Regions from separate parts of the Klebsiella sp. Sb-30 genome, predicted to be linked through region 1. Evidence: predicted binding sites of a transcription regulator. Region 1 holds the regulator's gene; the other holds the start of a gene.
The links. Region 1 encodes sigma-54, which starts transcription at its own class of promoters, with help from an activator protein. Its sites were predicted from a motif close to GTTGGCACANNTTTCGCTNT; they were not measured.
Positions count from the first base shown of each region.

Region 2: a site for sigma-54 is predicted at 9,746-9,765, ahead of hydN (electron transport protein HydN). Genes of this name have one in related genera too.

Region 1 covers NZ_CM172749.1:546,592-558,702, forward strand. The annotation lists gene arcB (aerobic respiration two-component sensor histidine kinase ArcB) at 1-742, shown strand, start outside; gene elbB (isoprenoid biosynthesis glyoxalase ElbB) at 975-1,628, shown strand; gene mtgA (monofunctional biosynthetic peptidoglycan transglycosylase) at 1,625-2,350, shown strand; gene npr (PTS phosphocarrier protein NPr) at 2,412-2,684, opposite strand; gene rapZ (RNase adapter RapZ) at 2,681-3,535, opposite strand; gene ptsN (PTS IIA-like nitrogen regulatory protein PtsN) at 3,581-4,069, opposite strand; gene hpf (ribosome hibernation promoting factor) at 4,142-4,429, opposite strand; gene rpoN (RNA polymerase factor sigma-54) at 4,452-5,885, opposite strand; gene lptB (LPS export ABC transporter ATP-binding protein) at 5,933-6,658, opposite strand; gene lptA (lipopolysaccharide ABC transporter substrate-binding protein LptA) at 6,665-7,210, opposite strand; gene lptC (LPS export ABC transporter periplasmic protein LptC) at 7,179-7,754, opposite strand; gene kdsC (3-deoxy-manno-octulosonate-8-phosphatase KdsC) at 7,751-8,317, opposite strand; gene kdsD (arabinose-5-phosphate isomerase KdsD) at 8,332-9,336, opposite strand; gene AC236I_RS02655 (calcium/sodium antiporter) at 9,333-10,310, opposite strand; gene mlaF (phospholipid ABC transporter ATP-binding protein MlaF) at 10,522-11,340, shown strand; gene mlaE (lipid asymmetry maintenance ABC transporter permease subunit MlaE) at 11,340-12,111, shown strand, end outside.
Region 2 covers NZ_CM172749.1:1,116,474-1,128,584, reverse strand. The annotation lists gene srlR (glucitol operon DNA-binding transcriptional repressor SrlR) at 1-317, shown strand, start outside; gene gutQ (arabinose-5-phosphate isomerase GutQ) at 310-1,275, shown strand; gene norR (nitric oxide reductase transcriptional regulator NorR) at 1,238-2,782, opposite strand; gene norV (anaerobic nitric oxide reductase flavorubredoxin) at 2,970-4,418, shown strand; gene norW (NADH:flavorubredoxin reductase NorW) at 4,415-5,548, shown strand; gene AC236I_RS05350 (HoxN/HupN/NixA family nickel/cobalt transporter) at 5,892-6,938, opposite strand; gene hypF (carbamoyltransferase HypF) at 6,935-9,169, opposite strand; gene hydN (electron transport protein HydN) at 9,182-9,709, opposite strand; gene AC236I_RS05335 (LacI family DNA-binding transcriptional regulator) at 9,857-10,870, opposite strand; gene ascF (PTS cellobiose/arbutin/salicin transporter subunit IIBC) at 11,137-12,111, shown strand, end outside.

The DNA of each region.
Region 1 (12,111 bases):
GGATATCGAGCTCAACGTGATTGTGGCGCGCTCGGTGCTGGAGAAGCTGGGTAACAGCGTCGATGTGGCGATGACCGGTAAGGCCGCGCTGGAGATGTTTGAACCGGGCGAGTACGACCTGGTGCTGCTGGATATCCAGCTGCCGGATATGACGGGCCTGGATATTTCTCGTCATCTTAAGCAGCACTTTGCCGCCGACGAGCTACCGCCGCTGGTTGCCCTGACCGCCAACGTCCTGAAGAATAAAAAAGAGTATCTTGATGCCGGAATGGACGACGTCCTGAGTAAACCGCTATCGGTGCCGGCGCTGACGGCAATGATTAAAAAATTCTGGGATTCGCCGGAAGAGGATGAGTGCGAAATGCCGACCGTGGATGTGAGTAAATCGGCATCCGTACTGGATATTCCGATGCTTGAGCAGTATATCGAGCTGGTGGGGCCAAAGCTTATCAACGATGGTCTTGCGGTTTTTGAGAAGATGATGCCGGGCTATATGGCGGTACTGGAGTCTAATCTGACCGCTCGCGACCAGAAAGGGATCGTCGATGAAGGGCATAAAATTAAAGGCGCGGCGGGCTCGATTGGCCTGCGGCATATCCAACAGCTGGGACAGCAGATTCAGACTCCGGACCTGCCGGCGTGGTCGGATAACGTTGGTGAATGGGTTGAAGAGATGAAATCCGAGTGGCAGAACGATGTAGCGGTGCTGAAAGCATGGGTTGCGGCGGCACATAAAAAATGACCCCGGATAAACCGGGGTGCGCGAATACTGCGCCAACACCAGGGAACTGGTCGTTGCGCCAGAATTTTTAGAGATATTTTTACGTAGCGCAACCTGAGGATTTGGTTTGCTCGCTCATTAAGATAGCAAACCTTAAATTATTTGTTACGTGAATCAGTAAAATATGTGAAGCAATGCGTGTAAATCAAAATTTTTGACTGGTTTCAGCAAGTTGCACTAAGGAGCTGGCAGTATGAAAAAGATTGGCGTGGTATTGAGCGGCTGTGGCGTCTATGACGGAACGGAGATCCATGAAGCGGTCATTACCCTGTTGGCGATCGCCCGTAGCGGCGCACAGGCCATCTGTTTCGCCGCGGATAAAACGCAAACGGACGTGATCAACCACCTGACCGGTGAGCCGATGGCCGAAAGCCGCAACGTTCTGGTGGAGGCCGCGCGTATTGCCCGTGGCGATATCCAGCCTCTGGCTGCGGCCCGGGCTGAAGATCTGGATGCGCTGATTGTCCCTGGCGGGTTTGGCGCGGCGAAGAACCTCAGCAATTTTGCCTCGCAAGGGGCTGAATGCCTGGTCGATAGCGACCTGAAAGCGTTGACGCTGGCGATGCACGAGGCGGGTAAACCGCTGGGCTTTATGTGTATCGCCCCGGCGCTGCTGCCAAAAATTTTCCCGATCCCGCTGCGGATAACCATCGGCACCGATCTTGATACCGCTGAGGTGGTGGAAGAGATGGGCGCAGAACACGTTCCTTGCCCGGTCGATGATATCGTCGTCGATGAAGAACATAAGGTGGTGACGACCCCGGCCTGGATGCTGGCGCAGAACATTGCGGAAGCGGCAAGCGGGATTGAGAAGCTGGTGGCTCGCGTGCTGGCTCTGACTGCATGAGCGTGCGTTCGGCCCCGTTGCGAATGATTAAACGCCTTTTATTGCGCATTCTGCTGATTGCGGCAGCCTTTTGGGGAGGCGGCATCGCGCTCTTTAGCATACTGCCGGTGCCGTTTTCAGCCGTTATGCTCGAGCGACAAATCGGCGCATGGCTGAGCGGTGATTTTCATTATGTCGCCCACTCCGACTGGGTCGGGATGGACGAGATCTCACCGTGGATGGGGCTGGCGGCAATCGCTGCGGAGGATCAAAAATTCCCTGAACACTGGGGTTTTGATGTCTCAGCGATAGAGAAAGCGCTGGCACACAATGAACGTCAGGAAAACCGCGTGCGCGGCGCCTCCACGCTTTCGCAGCAAACGGCTAAGAACCTGTTCTTGTGGGATGGCCGTAGCTGGTTGCGCAAAGGGCTGGAGGCAGGGTTAACGGTAGGGATTGAGACGGTGTGGAGTAAAAAACGGATTCTGACCGTCTACCTGAATATCGCTGAATTTGGGGAAGGAACGTTCGGCGTCGAAGCGGCGTCCCGGCGCTACTTTCACAAGCCTGCGAGCAAGTTAACGGCTTCTGAAGCGGCGCTCCTGGCTGCGGTATTGCCCAACCCGATTCGCTTTCGCGCCGATGCGCCGTCCGGCTATGTTCGCAGTCGGCAGGCGTGGATCCTGCGTCAGATGCGTCAGCTAGGCGGAGAAGGATTTATGCAGGCGAATAAGCTGAAGTGAGGTCGCGGCAGAAACAATAGCCCCGGTCAGCGTCGTGCAGCCGGGGAAGAGGCGGGAATGTTTAGTCTTCGTCAAAACCGGCGTTGAACAGCGCGATAACCGCTGCCAGCGCCTCGACTTCCTGCGGACCGTTGGCTTCAATCTCGATTTGCCGACCTTTGGCCGAGTCGAGCATCAGCAGGGCAATTACGCTATTGGCCTCCGCTTCCGTCCCCTCGTCGTTGCGCAGCAGGACTTCCGCATCATAATTCTGCATCAGCTCAAACAGCTTCATCGCCGGGCGGGCATGCATCCCCAGTTTATTGGTGATTTCAACGATCTGTTTTACGGTCATGATTTGCGTTTTTCCAGCGTCCGATGACGAGACTGCACGTTCTTACCGCGTGAGCGGAAGTAATCAGCCAGCTGTTCGGCAATGTAGACCGAACGGTGTTTACCGCCGGTACAACCAATCGCCACCGTCAGATAGCTGCGATTATTGGTCTCCAGCATCGGTAACCATAGCTCAAGATAGCTGCGGGTCTGGTAAATAAAATTGTGAACTTCCGTGTGCCGGTCAAGGAAGGCGGCCACCGGCTTATCCAGACCGGTCATTGGACGCAGTTTCGGATCCCAGTGTGGGTTTGGCAGGAAGCGTACGTCAAAGACGTAATCGGCATCAATCGGGATACCGTGCTTAAAGCCAAAGGATTCAAAGACCATGGTCAGCTCACGTTCGCGCTTGCCGAGCAGACGGGTACGTAGCATTTCCGCCAGCTCGTGTACCGACATCTCTGAAGTGTCGACGATCAGGTCGGCGCGGGAACGCAGCGGCTCCAGCAGCGCGCTCTCTTCGTCAATCGCGCTTTCCAGCGACAGATTTTTGCTCGATAGCGGATGCAGACGACGGGTGTCGCTGTAGCGGCGGATCAGCGTATTGCGGTCAGCATCAAGGAACAGCAGCTGAGGGGAAAATGCCTCAGGCAGGTTTTTCATCGCCTGTTCAAAGATCTCTGGCGATTCCGGCATGTTACGCACGTCAATGCTGACGGCGGCAGAGATGTTTCTGTCGGCCAGCGATCTCGCCAGCTCAGGCAACAGCACTACCGGCAGGTTATCTACGCAGTAGAAGCCCATATCTTCCAGCGCCCGCAGAGCGACGGATTTCCCCGAGCCTGAGCGGCCGCTGACGATCATCAGTACCATGTACCGTTTCTCCTCAGTACGATAAAGGGTAGGGGGCGACGGCCGTTATACGTCATCGTTGCTTCCTGCTTCGGTGATGATCTCATACAGCTCTTCATCGCTTTGCGCTGCGCGCAGGCGACGGCAAATCGTTTTATCCGCCAGTCGTTTTGCAACCAGAGACAGCGTATGCAGATGGGTTTTGGTCTGGTCAGCCGGGACCAGAAGCGCAAACAGCAGATCGACCGGCTGATTGTCGATGGCATCAAATGCGATCGGAGTCTCCAGCTGGACAAACACGCCAACGGCGCGCAGCGTATCCTCTTCAAGTTTACCGTGCGGAATGGCAATCCCGTTGCCAATCCCGGTACTGCCCATTTTCTCGCGGGTAAGGATCGCCTCAAACACCACCTGCGGCGGCAAACCTAACTGTTTTGCTGCCAGTTCACTGATGATTTCCAGCGCGCGCTTTTTGCTCTGGCAGTGAACCTGGCTACGGGTACATTCCTGGTTAAGGACGTTGCTCAGTTGTAGAGCCGAATCGTTGTTCATCATAATTTCACCTGAGCGCGCCCCTTGCCTGCTACCGATGAAGGCTGGCAGCAGGCAAGGGCGGCGCCCGGACAATTAGTGTTGTTTTAGTTTATCTTTATGTTTTGTTAACTGTCTTGCCAGCTTATCGATGAGTCCATCGATAGCGGCATACATATCCTGCCCTTCCGCACTGGCATGGATTTCGCCACCGTTGACATGCAGATTGGCATCCGCAATTTGCGTCACCTTCTCTACTTTTAACACAATATAGACCTGATTGATCCTGTCGAAAAACTGCTCCAGCTTGCTGAACTTCGCATTAACGAATTCGCGCAGTGCAGGGGTGATCTCGACGTTGTGTCCTGTAATGTTGAGCTGCATAGTGTCTTCCTTATCGGTTGTATCAAACCAGTTGTTTACGCTGGTTAGATGGCGGAATGGATAAAGACTCTCGGTACTTAGCGACGGTACGACGTGCCACCATGATACCCTGTTCGGACAGGATGGTGGTCAGCTTACTGTCACTCAACGGCTTCGCGGGATTCTCCGCGGCGATTAACTTCTTCACCAGCGCACGAATGGCCGTCGACGATGCCTCGCCGCCGCCTTCCGTATTCACGTGGCTGGAAAAGAAATATTTCAGCTCAAAAATACCGCGCGGACTGTGCAGATATTTTTGGGTGGTAACGCGTGAAATGGTGGATTCATGCATTTCGACGGCCTGAGCAATATCCGCCAGCACCATCGGTTTCATGAACTCTTCACCCTGATCGAAGAAGGCCTGCTGCTGTTCGACGATGCAGCGGCTGACGCGCAACAGCGTATCATTGCGGCTTTCCAGACTCTTGATCAGCCAGCGAGCTTCCTGCAGGTTGCTGCGGATAAACTGGCTGTCTGCATCATTGCGCGCGCTATTGCCCATGGCCGCGTAATGCTGATTAATCTTCAGACGTGGGATGCTGTCGGAGTTAAGCTCCACGACCCAGCGGCCGCTGACCTTACGTACCAGCACGTCGGGAATGACGTATTCCGGCTCGCTGGTCTGAATCGACTGACCGGGGCGCGGATCGAGGGACTGGATGAGATTAACGGCTTCTTTCAGCACCTCTTCTTTCAGTCGGGTGACGCGCATCAGGGAGCGGAAATCATGGTTGGCGAGCAGATCGAGATGATCGCTGATGATCAGCCGGGCTTCTTCCAGCCACGGCGTCTCTTTAGCATATTGGGAAAGCTGAACCAGCAGACAGTCGCGCAGATCTTTTGCCGCGACGCCGACCGGGTCAAAGCGCTGGATACGCTTTAGCACCGCTTCCACTTCTTCGAGACCAATGTCGTCATCGTCGATACTCTCGACAATATCTTCCAGCCGAATAGTGAGATAGCCGGTGTCATCAACGGCATCGACAATCGAGGTGGCAATGGCGCGGTCGGTGTCGGTAAACGGCGTCAGTTCAACCTGCCACATCAGGTAATCCTGCAGGCTTTGGGTCGTTTCGCCTTGATAGACAGGCAGCTCGTCGTCCTGGTAATCAACGCCGTTTCCGGACGGGGTGCCGGCGGTGTAGATTTCATCCCAGCTGGCGTCGAGCGGCAGCTCTTCCGGCATATCTTTTTGTTCAAGAGCGTCGACGGTGTCCAGCGATTCGCGGTCCTCGACCTCTTTGGTTTCTACCTCATCGTGAAGATCGGTTTGCTCAAGCAGCGGATTACTCTCCAGCGCCTGCTGGAGTTCTTGCTGGAGTTCTAACGTGGACAGCTGCAGCAGGCGAATAGCCTGTTGCAGTTGTGGCGTCATGGCAAGCTGTTGGCTTAGCCTTAATTGCAAACCTTGCTTCATATTCAGGGCTAATATCTCCGGCTAAAACGTCTGTAACCTCTACCCTATCAGAGTCTGAAGTCTTCCCCAAGATACACGCGCTTAACCTGCTCGTCTTCAAGGATTTGCTGCGGGGTGCCGTGGGCGATCAGGTGGCCCTGGCTGACGATATAGGCGCGTTCGCAGACGGCCAGCGTCTCCCTGACGTTATGGTCGGTGATCAGCACGCCAAGACCGCTGTCGCGCAGATGTTCGATGATGCGTTTGATATCAATAACGGAAATGGGGTCAACGCCGGCAAAAGGCTCATCCAGCAGAATGAATTTCGGATTAGCGGCCAGCGCGCGGGCGATTTCAACGCGGCGGCGTTCACCGCCGGAAAGCGCCTGTCCCAGGCTGTCGCGCAGATGCTCGATGTGAAATTCTTCCATCAGCTCTTTCGCGCGGTCTTCACGCTGCTCGCTGCTGAGATCGTCGCGAATCTGCAAAACCGCCATTAAATTATCGTACACGCTCAGGCGGCGGAAAATGGAAGCTTCCTGCGGCAGATAGCCGATCCCCCGACGCGCGCGGGCATGCAGCGGCAGCAGGCTGATATCTTCATCGTCGATAATAATGTTGCCAGCGTCGCGCGGCACAATGCCGACCACCATGTAGAAGGTCGTGGTTTTACCGGCGCCGTTTGGCCCGAGGAGGCCAACGATCTCGCCAGAGTTCACGGTCAGACTGACATCTTCCACCACGCGGCGGCCTTTATACGCCTTGGCGAGATTCTTTGCGGTTAATGTTGCCATAACGAATTAGTTACCCTTCTTTTGCTGGTTGGTGCTTTTGTCTTGCAGCTGCGAAGGAACCAGAACCGTCGTCACGCGTCCGCCTTTATTGCTGAACGCCTGCATTTTCTGCTCTTTCACCAGATAGGTAATTTTGTCGCCCTGGATGTTGCTATCGATCTGTTCCAGATGCGCATTACCGGTCAGGACGACGAAATCATTCTGCAATTCATAGTGCATTTTTTGCGCGCGGCCTTTCACCGGCTTGCCGTTGTCCTGCATCTGGAAGAAGGTTGCCGGATTACCGTAACCGTCGATCACTTCTTTACCTTTTTCACCGCCAGGACGGGTCACCACCACCTTATCGGCGTTGATTTTAATGGTCCCCTGGGTGACGACGACATTACCGGTGAAGGTGACGACATTGCCCTGCATATCCAGTGACTGCTGATCGGATTCGATGTGAATCGGTTGATCGGTATCGCCGGTTTTTGCCAGTGCCGGCAGGCTGGCGGCCAGTAAGGCGCTGGCGAGCGCAATCTTAAGGCTGAGTTTGTTTGTTCTGAATTTCATAAGAGGTTCTAACCTTTTCAATCAGCTCGGCAGTTTTGCTGCGTAAATTTCCGCGCATTTTCAGGCCGCTGGAATTAAATGTCGTCCCGTACAACGTCACCATGTCATCAGAGGTAACATCTTGCGTCACCAGGTTTATCTGGGCGTTATCCGTCGTAATTTTGCGCAATTGAGAGTCCGCGCTCAGCGCGTCCACCTCTACGTTTCCGTAAAGATACAGCATGCGGTCTTTAGTCAGTTTGGCTTTATCCGCTTTGATAGACCAGGTGGGTACCTTGTTGGTATCAAATGTGGTCATCACCGGTTTGGTGAACCACGAGACTTCCTGGGCGGAAAAATACTCCACGTGCTCAGCGATTAAGCGGTAGTTAAGCGCCCCTTCCGGGCTGTAAACAACGGTGTCGGTATGTTCACTGGTATAGGTCGGGTCATCAGGATTGATCTCTTGCTGAGTGGTATCGTCCGTACCCGCCAGATTCAGGCCGATCAGAATAAGCGCGACCAGCGATAGTAAAATGATAACCCAACGTCTGGTTTTACTCATATTGATTGCCCTTTGGCCTCATCCAGCTTGCCCTGCGCCAATAGTAACAAATCGCAGACTTCGCGTACCGCTCCGCGTCCACCGTTGATGCGGGTAACATAATCTGCGCGCGGTAGCAGCAGCGGGTGCGCATCCGCCACTGCCACGCTTAAACCGACCTCGGCCATCACCGGCCAGTCGATCAGATCATCGCCGATGTAGGCAACTTCGTCCGGGCGAACGGCCAGCTTGCGCAATAATTCGCGAAATGCCAGCAGTTTATCGGACTGCCCCTGATACAGGTGCGTAATACCCAGCGTCTGACAACGATCTTCTACCAGTTTAGCTTTTCGTCCGGTAATAATCGCGACTTCAATACCTGAGGTCAGCGCGCAGCGAATTCCGTAACCGTCGCGAACGTTAAACGCCTTCAGCTCTTCACCGCTGTTGCCCATGTAGATCAGGCCATCGGACAGCACGCCGTCTACGTCGAGGATCAATAAACGGATCTTCGCCGCCCGATCGATAAATTCAGGGCTTACTGGCCCGTAGCAGGTTTCCTGCAGAGCATCAGCATTATTCATTATTTTATCCTTACTTACACTACGCCTGCGCGCAGGAGATCGTGCATATGTACCACACCCAACAGGCGGTCGCCATCGGCAACTAACACACAGGTGATATGGCGAGATTGCATCAGGTTCAGCGCATCGACGGCAAGAATACCGGGGCGAATGCGAATGCCGCCCGGTGTCATGACATCGGCAATACTGGCATTACGCATATCGACCCCGGTATCAAACACCCGGCGCAGGTCGCCATCGGTGAAAATACCGATGATGTTCATGTCATCATCACAGACAGCCGTCATGCCTAAATTTTTACGTGTGATTTCCAGCAGCGCATCGCGCAAGGTGGCCTGCACATTGACGTGCGGGATTTCATCACCCGTATGCATAATATCATTGACCCGCAACAGCAGCTTACGACCCAGTGCGCCGCCAGGATGCGACAGCGCAAAATCTTCAGCGGTAAAGCCGCGCGCTTCCAGCAGGGCAACCGCCAGCGCATCGCCCATAACCAGCGCGGCGGTGGTGCTGGAGGTCGGGGCCAGCCCTAACGGACAGGCTTCTTTCAGTACCTTCACGCAAAGATGGATGTCCGCGGCGCGCGCCATGCTGCTTTCCGGACGGCTGGTCATGCAGATAAGAGGCACCTGCAGGCGTTTAAGTACCGGAATCAGCGCCAGGATCTCGTTCGACTCGCCGGAATTCGAGAGCGCGATAACCACATCCTTCGGCGTCACCATGCCTAAATCGCCGTGGGCCGCTTCGCCGGGGTGCACAAAAAACGACGGCGTACCGGTGCTGGCAAACGTTGCCGCCATTTTACGCCCGATATGACCGGATTTGCCCATCCCCATCACCACGACTTTGCCCGCGCAGCGGAAGATCTTCTCGCAGGCATGGGTGAAATCTTCATTAATGTACTGATCGAGTTGAGCCAGACCTTCACGTTCAATTTCCAGAACTTCACGTCCTACCCGTTGAAAGTCAAAATCCGTTGGCAAATCTATTTGCGACATAGTGTTATCCCGATTCATTCAACGAAGAGCGGTGCTGCCCAGTACAGCATCGCCAACCAAACCACAAAACCGCCGACCAGCAGCGCACCCACCAGGCGACCGGGTTGCCATTTGCGACGCCAGCATAGCAGGACGAATATCACGCTGACGAACAGCATCACGGCATAGTCGCGCGTAAAGGCCTCCGGTGCGAATGCTCCCGGGGCGATCAGTGCCGGTAATCCGAGAACCAGGGCGATATTCAGGATATTCGCGCCGATAATATTCCCGATAGCGATATCGTCTTCCCCTTTTCGCGCCCCGGCAATCGTCGTTGCCAGTTCCGGCAGGCTGGTGCCGATCGCCACCACCGTTAAGCCGACGGTGAGCTCGCTGATAGCGAAGTAGTTTGCCAGCACGGTAGCATTATCCACGACCATTCGGGTTGCCATGGGCATCACAATCATGGCTACACCCAGCCAGAGCAGGGCCACGGGAAGCGAACCTTCCCGCGGAAGCTCCGCCATCTGTTCCCGGGTCAGGCTATCGCTGCCCTGACGTTCCGCCAGCCGGGCGATTTTAATCGTAAACAGCAGCCACAGCAGGGCGAGCGCCAGTAAGAAAAGACCGTCCATACGGGACAGTTGCCCATCGTACAGCACAAAGCTTGCCAGCAAACTGACCAGCAACATTAGCGGTAACTCGCGGCGCAGGATATCAGAATGCACGGTAAATGGACGCAACAAGGCAGCGAGGCCGAGTATTAATAATATATTGGTAATATTGGATCCGAGCGCCGTGCCGATCGCCAGATCGGTCTGTCCGTGCAGAGACGCAGCGGCGGAAACGATGATCTCCGGCAGGCTGGTGCCGATACTTACCACCGTCATCCCGATAATGAGCGGGGGGATCCCTATCATGCGGCAAAGTATTGAAGCGGCGTAGACCAGACGATCGGCGCTGTAGACTACCAGCAGTAAACCAATTATTAACAGAGCCGTCGCTAAGAGCATCTAAAGTCCTTTCTTCAGGTATAATCGTTGATTCGCTGTAGCGGTCCATCTGCAGCGTAACGAATTCTTAATTTTGACTTTATGTTTGTCAAAAGTAAAACAAATGCCAGCTTTCGCTAACCCAGGCAGGTAAGATTCTGTAAAAATGTTGGGTTTGTGGCGAAGGTACGCGCCATGCTTAGCCCGAGGGATGTTTAGTAAGGATGATTTTATGAGCCAAACTCTGGCGAATTTGGTCGAAGTACGCGGTATCCGCTTCTCTCGCGGCGATCGCGTCATCTTTGACGATATCTCGCTGTCAGTGCCGCGCGGTAAGATCACGGCGATTATGGGACCATCGGGGATCGGTAAAACGACGCTGCTGCGCCTGATCGGTGGGCAGATCCCGCCGGATAAAGGTGAGATCCTGTTCGATGGTGAAAACGTGCCGCAGATGTCACGCTCGCGCCTGTATACCGTGCGTAAGCGCATGAGCATGCTGTTCCAGTCCGGAGCACTGTTCACCGATATGAACGTGTTCAATAACGTAGCCTACCCGCTACGTGAACATACGCGTTTGCCGGAGGCGTTACTGCATACGACCGTCATGATGAAGCTTGAAGCGGTCGGGCTGCGCGGAGCGGCGAAATTAATGCCTTCTGAACTCTCAGGCGGGATGGCGCGCCGCGCCGCCCTGGCCAGGGCTATTGCGCTGGAGCCGGACCTGATTATGTTCGACGAACCGTTTGTCGGACAGGATCCCATCACCATGGGCGTGCTGGTTAAGCTGATCTCAGAACTCAACAGCACGCTGGGCGTGACCTGTATCGTGGTGTCACATGACGTGCCAGAAGTGCTGAGCATTGCTGATTACGCGTATATCGTGGCGGACAAAAAAATCGTGGCTCACGGCAGCGCGCAGTCGCTGCGTGAAAACGGCGACCCGCGGGTTCGCCAGTTCATTGATGGTATTGCCGATGGTCCGGTACCGTTCCGCTATCCGGCCGGGGACTATCAGCATGATTTATTAGGCAAGGGAGCGAGCAACTGATGCTGCTAAATGTGCTGGCATCACTCGGACACCGGGGAATTAAAACGACCGCGGCTTTCGGGCGTGCCGGATTAATGCTTTTCAATGCGGTAGTGGGCAAGCCGGAATTTCGTAAGCATGCGCCGCTGTTGGTCCGTCAGCTCTACAACGTTGGCGTGCTATCGATGCTGATTATCATCGTGTCGGGGCTGTTTATCGGCATGGTGCTGGGGCTGCAGGGCTATCTGGTGCTCACCACCTATAGTGCGGAAACCAGTTTAGGCATGCTGGTGGCGTTATCCCTGCTGCGCGAACTGGGGCCGGTGGTTGCTGCGCTGCTGTTTGCCGGGCGTGCGGGTTCCGCGCTGACCGCGGAAATTGGCCTGATGCGTGCGACCGAACAGCTCTCCAGCATGGAAATGATGGCGGTCGATCCGCTGCGGCGCGTGATTTCCCCTCGCTTCTGGGCAGGGGTTATCTCGCTGCCGCTGTTGACCATTATTTTTGTCGCCGTGGGCATCTGGGGCGGCTCGCTGGTGGGCGTAAGCTGGAAGGGGATCGACAGTGGCTTCTTCTGGTCTGCGATGCAAAATGCCGTTGACTGGCGAATGGACCTGGTTAACTGCCTGATTAAGAGTCTGGTGTTTGCCATTACGGTGACATGGGTTGCGTTATTTAATGGTTATGACGCTATCCCCACTTCCGCCGGGATTAGCCGGGCAACGACGCGTACCGTGGTGCATTCGTCGCTGGCGGTTCTGGGGCTGGATTTTGTGCTGACTGCGCTGATGT
Region 2 (12,111 bases), 570 kb from region 1:
ACGGACAGCTAGCGGAAAACGCCTTCGAGCAGTTCAGCTTCGACAAACTGTTTATGGGGACCGACGGCATCGACCTGAACGCCGGCGTTACGACCTTCAACGAGGTTTATACCGTCAGTAAAGCGATGTGCAATGCCGCCAGAGAAGTGATCCTGATGGCCGACTCATCAAAATTTGGCCGTAAGAGCCCGAACATCGTCTGCGGCCTCGAGCGCGTGGATAAGCTGATTACCGATGCCGGTATTGACCCGACATTCCAGCGGGCGCTGGAAGAGAAAGGCATCGAAGTGATTATTACTGGAGAAGAACATGAGTAACTTTCTGTTAGAAGCCGGACGCCAGACCCTGATGCTGGAGCTACAGGAGGCCAGCCGCCTGCCTGAACGCCTGGGCGACGACTTCATCCGCGCGGCGGAAACCATCATCCACTGCGAAGGGAAACTGGTGGTCTCCGGTATCGGTAAATCAGGCCATATCGGCAAAAAGCTGGCGGCCACTTTCGCCAGTACCGGCACCCCGGCCTTTTTCGTCCATCCGGCGGAGGCGCTGCACGGCGATCTCGGGATGCTTGATGGTCGTGACGTGATGTTATTTATCTCCTACTCCGGCAGCGCCAAAGAGCTGGATCTTATCGTCCCGCGCCTGGAAGAGAAAGGGATCCCGCTGCTGGCGATGACCGGAAAATCGCAATCCCCGCTAGCGCTGGCGGCAAAAGCGGTACTGGATATCGCCGTCGAACGCGAAGCCTGCCCGATGCATCTGACCCCCACCTCCAGCACCGTCAACACCCTGATGCTCGGCGACGCGCTGGCAATGGCGGTGATGCAGGCCCGCGGTTTCAATGAAGAAGATTTCGCCCGCTCACACCCCGCCGGCGCCCTCGGCGCGCGGCTGCTGAACAAGGTTCACCATCTGATGCGCCGCGATGACGATGTCCCACGCGTCGACCTTGATACCCGCGTGATGGACGCGATGCTGGAGTTAAGTCGTACCGGGCTGGGTCTGGTCGCGGTCTGCGATGCGCAAAACCGCGTGCAGGGCGTCTTCACCGATGGCGACCTGCGCCGCTGGCTGGTCGGCGGCGGGACGCTCAACGATGCCGTTGCCCAGGCGATGACCCGCAACGGCGTCACCCTGCAGGCGGAAAGCCGCGCGGTCGAAGCCAAAGAACGGCTGATGAAGCACAAAATCAGCGCCGCCCCGGTGGTCGACGAAAACGGCCTTCTGGTTGGGGCAATTAACCTGCAGAACTTCTATCAGGCCGGGATTCTTTAAGCCCCAGACGCTTCGCCAGCCGGTGCAGGTTGGCGACATCAAGCTCCAGCGCGCGGGCGGCAGCGGCCCAGTTGCGATGGTTATCCGCTAACGCGCGGGAAATCGCCTCGCGCTGGAATGCCTCGGTCGCCGCGCGCAGATTGATCGCCGGCATCGGCAGCGCCGGTGTCGTGGCCGGCAGCCCGGGCGCGTCGACGGCAAACTGAAAATGCGCCGGATCGAGCCGCACCTCGTCGCCAGCCTGCGTCGCCCGCGCCAGCACCACCGCGCGATGAATCGCATGTTCCAGCTCGCGCACGTTGCCAGGCCACGGCCAGCTGCGCAGACTTGCCCGCGTGGCATCGCTCAGCACCACCTGCGCCAGCCCCATCCGCAGGCGGCACTGTTCGCAGAAATATCCCGCCAGCAGCACCACGTCATCGTCGCGATCGCGCAGCGCCGGCACCGAGAGCGGAAACACGCTCAGGCGGTGATAGAGATCGGCGCGAAAACGGCCGGCAATCACCTCCTGGCGCAGATCGCGGTTGGTGGCCGCCAGTACCCGTACATCAACCCGCAGGCTGCGATCGTCGCCCACGCGTTGGATATCGCCATACTGCAATACGCGCAGCAGTTTAGCCTGTAGCGCCAGCGACAGCTCCCCAATCTCATCAAGAAACAGGGTCCCGTTATCGGCCATTTCAAACTTGCCGCTGCGGTTGCTGATAGCCCCGGTAAACGCCCCTTTCACATGCCCGAACAGCTCGCTTTCCGCCACGCTCTCCGGCAGCGCTGCACAGTTCAGATAGATCAGCGGATTGGCCGCCCGCGGCGACCCTTGATGAACCGCTTTCGCCACCAGTTCTTTGCCGGTGCCGGTTTCGCCGCTAATCAACACGTTCAAATCCGACGCGGCGACGATATCAATCTCTTTTTTCAGCTGCTGTATCGGCGCCGACAGGCCGATAATCTCCTGACGGTCGGGGGGCGTATAGCTCGCGCTCGCCTCCGGCAGCACGTTCTGATTTTCGAGACGGGCAATGAGCAGCGCGTTATTCAGCGCTCCTGCCACCAGGGCGGCAATCAGCCGTAGCTCCTCATCGCTAAAGCTATCGAAACGGTCGGCGTCCATACCGTCCAGGGTCAATGCGCCTATCAGGGTTTGTCCGGCAAACAGCGGCAGCCCAACGCAGGCGTGAACCTTGAGACTCTCCTGGCCGGGAATCAGCCCGTCATAAGGGTCGGGCAGATCGCTGTCCGCCGGGAAGCGCACGACGTCCCCCGCGCGAGCAATCGCCTCCAGCCGCGGGTGCCCGGCCAGCGCAAAGCGTCGCCCCAGCACATCCTGCGCCAGTCCGTCGATCGCCAGCGGCACAAACTGATGGGCGTCGTAGCGCAGCAGCGCCGAGGCATCGCATCCCAGCACCTGCCGTAGGGTGGCGATCAGACGCGAGAATCGGTCGGCGTGACCAATATCGCTTTGTAAATCAATGGCGATTTTCGCCAGAACCTGCAGGGAAAAGCTCATTGCAGCCTCATTGTCATTTTGACACCATTAATTGTCATAACGACTATTTTAACCATTGTCATTTTGACATCAATTAGTTTAGCAAAAAACATTAAAAACATTAAAAATCAATCAATTAAAAAGTTGGCACGTAACTTGATATAAGCAACTCATCTTATTTGAACACGCTGAATTAATTGAGGTTGCTATGTCTATTCTGGTTAAAAATAACATTCATTGGGTTGGCCAACGTGACTGGGAAGTGCGTGATTTTCACGGCACCGAATACAAAACGCTGCGCGGCAGCAGCTATAACAGCTATCTCATCCGGGAAGAGAAAAATGTCCTGATTGATACCGTCGATCATAAATTCAGCCGCGAGTTCGTGCAGAACCTGCGTAGCGAGATCGATCTTGCCGATATTGACTACATCGTGATTAACCACGCGGAAGAAGACCATGCCGGCGCGCTGACCGAATTGATGAACAGTATCCCGGATACGCCGATTTACTGCACCGCCAATGCCATTGACTCCATAACCGGCCATCACCATCACCCGGAGTGGAATTTTAAGGTGGTGAAAACCGGAGACAGCCTCGACATCGGCAACGGCAAGCAGCTGATCTTCGTCGAAACGCCCATGCTGCACTGGCCGGACAGCATGATGACCTATATGACCGGCGATGCGGTCCTGTTCAGCAACGACGCCTTCGGCCAGCACTATTGCGACGAGCACCTGTTTAATGACGAAGTCGACCAGACCGAGCTGTTCGAGCAGTGCCAGCGCTACTATGCCAACATCCTGACCCCGTTCAGCCGCCTGGTGACGCCAAAAATCACCGAAATTCTCGGCTTCAACCTGCCGGTCGACATGATAGCCACCTCCCACGGCGTGGTCTGGCGCGACAACCCGACCCAAATCGTCGAGCTGTACCTGAAATGGGCCGCCGATTACCAGGAAGACCGCATCACGCTCTTCTATGACACCATGTCGAACAATACCCGCATGATGGCCGATGCTATCGCCCAGGGAATTACCGACGTGGACCCGCGCGTGGCGGTGAAAATCTTCAACGTCGCCCGTAGCGATAAAAACGAAATACTGACCAACGTCTTCCGCTCAAAAGGGGTGCTGGTCGGCACCTCGACCATGAATAATGTGATGATGCCGAAAATCGCCGGACTGGTTGAAGAGATGACCGGCCTGCGTTTTCGCAATAAGCGCGCCAGCGCCTTCGGCTCTCACGGCTGGAGCGGCGGTGCGGTCGATCGCCTGTCCACCCGCTTACAGGATGCCGGTTTTGAAATGTCCCTGAGCCTGAAGGCCAAATGGCGCCCGGACCTCGACGCGCTGGAGCTGTGCCGCGAACACGGCCGTGAAATTGCCCGCCAGTGGGCGCTCTCCCCGCTGCCGGTCGCCGCAGTACAAACCGCGCCGGAACAAGAAAACTGCGCCTGTGCCGCGGCAGCAGCAGCCGATCTCGGCCCGTCGATGCAGTGCAGCGTCTGCCAGTGGGTTTACGATCCGGCGAAAGGCGAACCGAACCAGGATGTCCAGCCGGGGACGCCGTGGAGCGAGGTCCCGGATAACTTCCTGTGCCCTGAGTGCTCTCTCGGCAAAGATGTCTTTGACGTTCTGGCAACGGAGGCAAAATGAGTGATGGCATCGTCATCATCGGCTCGGGCTTTGCGGCCCGTCAGCTGGTGAAAAATATCCGCAAGCAGGATACCCACATTCCGCTGACGCTGATCGCCGCCGACAGCATGGATGAGTACAACAAACCGGACCTCAGCCATGTGGTCAGCCGCGGCCAACGTGCCGACGATCTGACCCTGCAAACGGCGGGCGAATTCGCCGAGCAGTACCATCTGCGTCTGTTCCCGTACACCTGGGTCAGTGACCTCGACGCCGCAGCGAAAGTGGTGAAAAGTCAGGATCGCGAATGGCGCTACGACAAGCTGGTACTGGCCACCGGCGCCGCACCGTTTATCCCGCCGGTACCCGGGCATGAACTGATGCTGACCCTCAACAGCCAGCGCGAGTACGGCGCCGCGCAGAGTCAGCTCCACGATGCGCAACGCGTGCTGATCGTCGGCGGCGGCCTGATTGGCTGCGAGCTGGCGATGGACTTCTGCCGCGCCGGGAAGGCGGTGACGGTAGTCGATAACTCCGCCAGCGTGCTCTCAGCATTGATGCCGCCGGAGGTCAGCAGCCGTCTGCAGCATCGGCTCACCGATATGGGCGTACACCTGATGCTGAAAACGCAGCTTGAAGGGCTGGAGCAAACCGCCGACGGCATTCGCGTCAGCCTCGACCGTCAGCGCAGCGTCACCGTCGATGCGGTGGTCGCCGCCGCCGGTCTGCGCCCGGAAACGGCGCTGGCGCGCCATGCCGGGTTGATGATTCGTCGTGGCGTGGTGGTGAACAGCCGGTTGCAAACCAGCGATCCGGCAATTTACGCCCTCGGCGACTGCGCGGAAATCAATGGCAGCGTCCTGCCGTTTCTGCAGCCGATTTTACTGAGCGCGATGTGCCTCGCTAAAAACCTGCTGTCGCAGGCGAACGAACTGACGCTGCCGCCGATGCTGGTGAAGGTTAAAACGCCGGATCTGCCGCTGCATCTGGCCGGTGAGACACAGCGGGACGATCTGACGTGGAATCTGGTTGCCGCCAAAGAGGGGGTGGTGGCGAAAGGGGTGGATGCCGCCAACCAGCTGCGCGCCTTTGTGGTCAGCGAGGACCGAATGAAAGAGGCCTTTGCGTTGCTCAAACAATTGGTGCGTTAAGCGGCCCGAACGGGCGTTATTCCCGGGGCGCGGCGTAAACGCCCTACCCGGGCGACCGATTCTGCGCCGTTATTTTGCCGGGTGGCGCGATGCTTACCCGGCCTACATTTCGGCCCTCACCCCGTAGGCCCGCGCAAGCGCAGCGCCGCCGGGTAGCACACCCGCTGTGTGCTTTTGTGGTCATACCGCTCGACCCTCATCCCGTAGGCCCGCGCAAGCGCAGCGCCGCCGGGCGGCACACCCGCTGTGCACTTTTGTGGTCATACAACTCGACCTTCACCCCGTAGGCCCGCGCAAGCACAGCGCCGCCGGGCAGCAGACCGGCCTGGCTCAGGTAGCCCGACTAAACGCCGCGAGAGCCGGGGGAATCTGCAACCTGGCGCGCCAGATTATCGTATCCGCGCCAGCGATAGTTAATCACCGACAGCACCCAGCAGGCGACAAACAGCCCGATGACCACAAAACCGGCGTCGCCGAGATTATCGTTCAGCGCGGCGACCCAGCGCCATAGCCCGCCGCTGAACGAAAACTTGTCCATCAGCAGCCCCAGCGCTTCCAGACCACCGATAAATAACGCCACCACCACCGACGTGCCGGTAATGGTCATATTGTAATAGAGCTTGCGCTGCGGCTTGCTAAACGCCCAGCCGTAGGCGCCGACCATCAGCACATTATCGAGGGTATCCACCAGCGCCATCCCGCTGGCAAACAGCGCCGGAAAGACCATGATCGACCAGATAGACATTCCGCTTGACGCGCTGGCGGCAGAAATCCCCAGCACGCCGATTTCGGTGGCGGTATCAAATCCGAGGCCAAACAGAAAGCCCACCAGATACATCTGCCAGCTACGGCTAATCAGACGAAAAGTTTTACCGAACAACCAGCTCATCATGCCGCCGCCGGTCGCCACCTCATCGCTCACCTTACCGCCTCTCTTCCACGTGCGAAAGCTGCGCCAGACGCTGCGTAAAATCACCAGGTTGATAAACGCCATCAGCAATAAAAACAGCGCCGACACCGCGGTGCCAATCACGCTGCCGGTATCATGCAGCCAGCTCATCTGCTGGCCGAAAGCGGTGGCGGTGGCGGCAATCGCCGCCGAAGCCAGCACCACAATCGACGAGTGGCCAAACGAGAACCAGGCTCCGACGGCAAAAGGCCGACGCCCCTGCTGCATCATTTTGCGGGTGACGCTGTCGATCGCCGCAATATGGTCGGCATCGACCGCATGGCGCAATCCGTATCCCCAGGCCAGCAGACTCGCCGCCATCAGCGCGCCGCTATCGCCAAACGCCTGCCAGGCCCAGCCCCAGGCGAGCAGATTTGCCACAACCAGTCCCAACACCAGCGCAGCGGCACGCGGCTGCTGGCGTAAAATTGTCACTATCATGATGATATCCTGTGAGCCTGCCAGCGGGCTGCGGCCACGACCGCCTGACCAAACGCGATAGCCCCATCTCCGGCAGGGAGCTGCTGCGGAAACAGCAGAGTAAAATCCGCCAGATAAAAGGTCAATCGTGAGACCAGCAGCCGGTTATGCAACACGCCGCCGCTGAATGCCAACGTAGTCATCCCGCGCGACGTTGCACAATCGCGCGCCATCGCGGCCACTCCGCAGGCCAGCGCATCATGAAAGGCCCAGGCTTTTTGTTCGCGGCTCGCCCGCCATCCTAGCCACTGCGGCCAGAAGGTGGCCAGATCCAGCTCGCCCGCCTGCCACGGCAGGCGAACAGGATGCGCAACGCCATCGCAAGCGGTGGCCAGCGCCTCCAGCCGGCAGGCCGCCTCCCCCTCATAGCTCAGGCAGTCCGGCGCGCAGCCCAGCGCGCAGGCCACGGCATCGAACAGGCGTCCGCAGGATGACGCCTTCGGCGCATTCATTCCCCGATCAATAGCCCGCGCCAGCAGCGGCCAGTTGTGCTGGCGCAACGCCGCGGTTTGCGCATCGTTTTGCCAGTCGTCAACGTAGGCCAGGCAATGGGCCAGCAGATTACGCCACGGCTGACGAGCCGCCAGGTCGCCGCCGGGGAGCGCCACCGCCGGCAATCCGCCCAGGCGTTCACACTCCCGGTAATTCACCCGCAGACACTCGCCGCCCCACAGCGCGCCGTTTTCCCCCATGCCGATACCGTCGAGGACCACGGCAATCACATCGCCGCCATCCAGCGGCCAGCCGTGTTCCGCCAGGCAGGCGGCGGCATGGGCATGGTGATGCAGGACGCGCTCAACCGGCAGCGCCAACGAGGTCGCCCACTGCGTCGAACGGTAGCCCGGATGCGTATCGCTGACCACCAGGCTGGGGTTAAAGCCATAAACCGCCTGCATCAGACGCCGCGCCTGATGCCACTGCTGTTCTACGCCCTCATCGCCGAGGTCGCCGAAGTGCTGACTCAGTACCGCCTGCTCTCCGCGCGCCAGACAAAAGGTATTTTTCATATCGGCGCCGAGGCACAGCAGCGGCGGCACGTCGTGAAACCCCGGCGGTAATGGCATCGCATCAGGCACATAGCCTCGCGAACGACGTAGCATTTCACCACTTTGCCGCATCACCGAGTCGTCCATCCGCTGCACAATGTCGCGGTTGTGCAGCAGAAAACCATCGGCAATCCCGGCCAAATCACGCAGCGCATCGACGTTGGCGATCGCCGGCGGCCGTCCGCTCAGGTTGCCGGAGGTCATCACCAGAGGGCGCGCCAGCGCCTGCAAAACCAGATGCTGCAACGGATTAGATGGCAGCATCACCCCCACTTCATTCAGCGCTGGCGCAATGTCGTCACACAGGCCATCGACCTGCGATTTCTCTATCAATACGATGGGTGCAGCGGGTGACGTCAGTAACGCCTGCGCCGCTGCCGGCAGGCTATCCGCCGCCGGCAGCATCACCGCCAGCGGCTTTGCCGGACGATGTTTGCGTGTGCGTAACGCCGCCACCGCGCGCGGATTACCGGCATCGCACACCAGATGAAAACCGCCCACGCCCTTGATGGCGACAATCTGCCCGGCCTGTAGCTGATGAATCGCCGCCTGCAATGCCGCTTCTCCGACCAGCGACTCGCCTTCCGCGCGCCACTCCAGACGCGGGCCGCAGTCGGCGCAGGCCACCGGTTGAGCATGAAAACGTCGGTCGCCAGGGTGGCGGTACTCGGCCTCGCAGCGCGGACAGAGTGGAAAAGGCGCCATCGAGGTAAAGGGGCGGTCATAGGGCATCGCGCGAATAATGGTGAAACGCGGCCCACAGTGAGTGCAGTTAATAAACGGGTAGCGATAGCGGCGATCCCGCGGATTGTTCATCTCCGCCAGGCATGCCGGGCAGGTGGCCGCATCGGGCACAATCTGGGTACGCATACTTCCGCCGCCGCTTTCGCGAATGGCGAAATCCTGCGGCAGCGTACGCCAGTGAAACGGCCGGGTTTCCACGCTGTCGATACGCGCCAGCGGCGGACAGCGGCGGGTCAGCGCGGCGAGAAACGCCGCCTCATCGCCCAACAGGCGCACCAGTACGCCGTCACCGTCGTTACATACGTCGCCGCAGCGTGCTGACTCTTGCGCCAGCTGCCAGACAAAGGGGCGGAAGCCCACCCCCTGCACTTTACCGCGAATGCGAATCTGCACTCCGTTCATCGTGCCGCCGCCTTACCAGGCCAGCGCCGTACGACGACGTTTTTCGCTATTCATCTGCTCAAGCTTATTGCGGTCCACGCAAATCAGCGCATGCGTCGGGCAGGCCTCTATACAGGCGGGGCCCTCTTCCCGGTGATGGCAAAGATCGCATTTATTGGCTTCCGCTTTTTCCGCCATCACGTTCAGCCCGGCACCGCTATGACGAATCACCGGACGCACGACCACCTCCATCGCGCCGTAGGGACAGGCCACCACGCAGGTTTTGCAGCCGATGCAGCGCTCCTGCATCACGTGAATAAAGCCTTTATCCCGGGCGATCGCGCCGTTCGGACAGACGTTGGCGCACGGCGCGTCTTCACATTGGCGGCAGGCGGTGGCCGTCGAGACGTTAACGCCTTTGATCACATGGATACGCGGTAAGAAGGATTTTGGCGTCAGCGCGGCGCAGTCCTGATTTTCCTGATGAGAGACCACGCAGGCCACTTCGCAGGTGCGGCAGCCGATGCATTTGCTCGCGTCGGCAATAATGAAACGGTTCATCCATTTCTCCAGCTGTAAGAAGGTTACGCGGCGGAGTATGCATAATACGTTCCAACTTTTATCACGCTGATAATAAAGGAAATGAATAACCTAAAGACGGGGAACAGATTCTGTCATCGTCACATCTGACGATGACAGATGACGACGTCAGGCGAACGGTCCCGGGGCAATCGAGTCACGTTCAAGCAGCTCACCGGGGAAGGTTTGCTGATATTTTAAATCGCCGCCGTCGAGCATAAAGATCAGTCGGTTAATACTCTCCTTGATCATCTCCGTCACCGGTATTTTGACGCTGGAGAGCGCCGGAACCATATACGGCGCCAGCACGATATCATCGAAGCCGATGACCGAGACCTGCTCCGGAATCCGCACGCCCTGCTGATGTAGCTGCTTCATCGCGCCAATCGCCATGTCGTCATTGCTCGCCACCAGCGCACTGTAACGGGCATCGCGCTGACGCAGCGTCGCTACGCCAGCCGCGCCGCTTTCCGGCGTCCACTTGCCCTCAACGATCAGCTCATTATTCAGCGAAATCCCGTGTTTCGTCAGCGCATCTTTATAGCCGGAAAGGCGTTCAATCCCGGTAGGCGAATCCAGTGAGCCGGTGATAAACGCGATATCACGATGGCCGCGGGCAATCAGTTTTTCGACCGCCGTAAATGCCGAGGCTTTTTGATCGGACCAGACGCAGTGGCTGGCGTTGCGCCGCAGGCGGCGGTTGAGCACCATAATCGGCTGCGGCTGGTTTTCCACGATTTCGTCCATTTCATCAACGCTGAGAAAACGCGGATAGATGATAATCGCGTCGCAGCGCAGGTCGAGCAGGTACTGGATCGCCTCGCGCTCTTCTTCCGCGCTGTGCTTGCCGTCGGCCAGAATCAGCTGCCGTCCCTTGTCTTCCGTCATCCGCGCAACGTGAAACAACAACTCGCTAAAATAGACCCCGTGATAAAGGGTGTTGGTCACTACCAGCCCCAGCGTCTGGCTCTTTTTGGTCGCCAGATTACGCGCCAGCAGATTGGGCCGGTAGCCGCTTTCCGCCACGGCCTGAAATACGCGATCTTTCGTTTCCTGGCTGACATAGCCGTTACCCGACAGTACCCGGGAAACGGTCGCTTTCGAGACTCCCGCGCGTTTCGCCACCTCCAGCATCGTTGCCATGTTGTTCTTCCTGTTGCAAAAGATGCCCGCAGTGTACTGCACACCTCGCCGTTTTACAGCTTTGACTCGCGCGCAGCGCAGATTCTTAGCTGGCTTACATAGCGATCAAAATCACAAAACGAAAAAATGATTTTTTTATATCTTGTTAGAACGAATGAAACTCATCATGATTTTGTGGAACCGGTTTCCTATATATCCCTGATAGCGCACGATCCTCAGGTGCGATAACCAGCCAGTACCCTATTGATTAAACAGGATAAAATCCGATGTCTAAAAATTACGCAGCCCTGGCAAAGCAAATTCTGACGGCAACAGGCGGGGCGGATAACATCACGGCAGTCACCCACTGTATGACCCGCCTGCGTTTTGTGGTCAAAGATGATGCGCGGGTGGACAGCGCCGCGCTGAAAAGCCTGAAAGGCGTGCTTGGCGTGGTGCGCAGCGACAATCAGTGCCAGGTCATCATCGGCAATACGGTATCGCAGGCGTTTCGCGAAGTGGTCAACCTGCTGCCGGACAACATGCGCCCCGCGGAACCTCAGGGAAAACCGCCGCTGACGGTAAAGCGTATCGGCGCCGGGATCCTCGATGCCCTGATCGGCACCATGTCACCGCTGATCCCCGCCATCATCGGCGGATCGATGGTCAAACTGCTGGCGATGATCCTTGAGATGAGCGGCGTCCTGCCTAAAGGTGCGCCCACGTTGACTATTTTGACCGTCATCGGCGACGGCGCCTTTTTCTTCCTGCCGCTGATGGTCGCCGCCTCTGCGGCGGTAAAATTCAAAACCAATATGTCGCTGGCGATTGCCATTGCCGGGGTGCTGGTCCATCCGAGCTTTATTGAGCTGATGGCCAAAGCGGCCCAGGGTGAGCACGTCGAGTTCGCCTTTATTCCGGTGACGGCGGTGAAATACACCTATACCGTTATTCCGGCGCTGGTGATGACCTGGTGCCTGTCATATATCGAACGCTGGGTCGATCGCATTACTCCGGCGGTGACGAAAAACTTCCTCAAGCCGATGCTGATCGTGCTGATCGCCGCTCCGCTGGCGATCCTGCTGATAGGCCCGCTCGGGATCTGGATCGGCAGCGCCATCTCCGCGCTGGTGTACACCATTCATAGCTATCTGGGCTGGCTGTCGGTGGCCATTATGGGCGCCCTGTGGCCGCTGCTGGTGATGACCGGGATGCACCGCGTTTTCACCCCAACCATTATTCAGACCATTGCGGAAACCGGT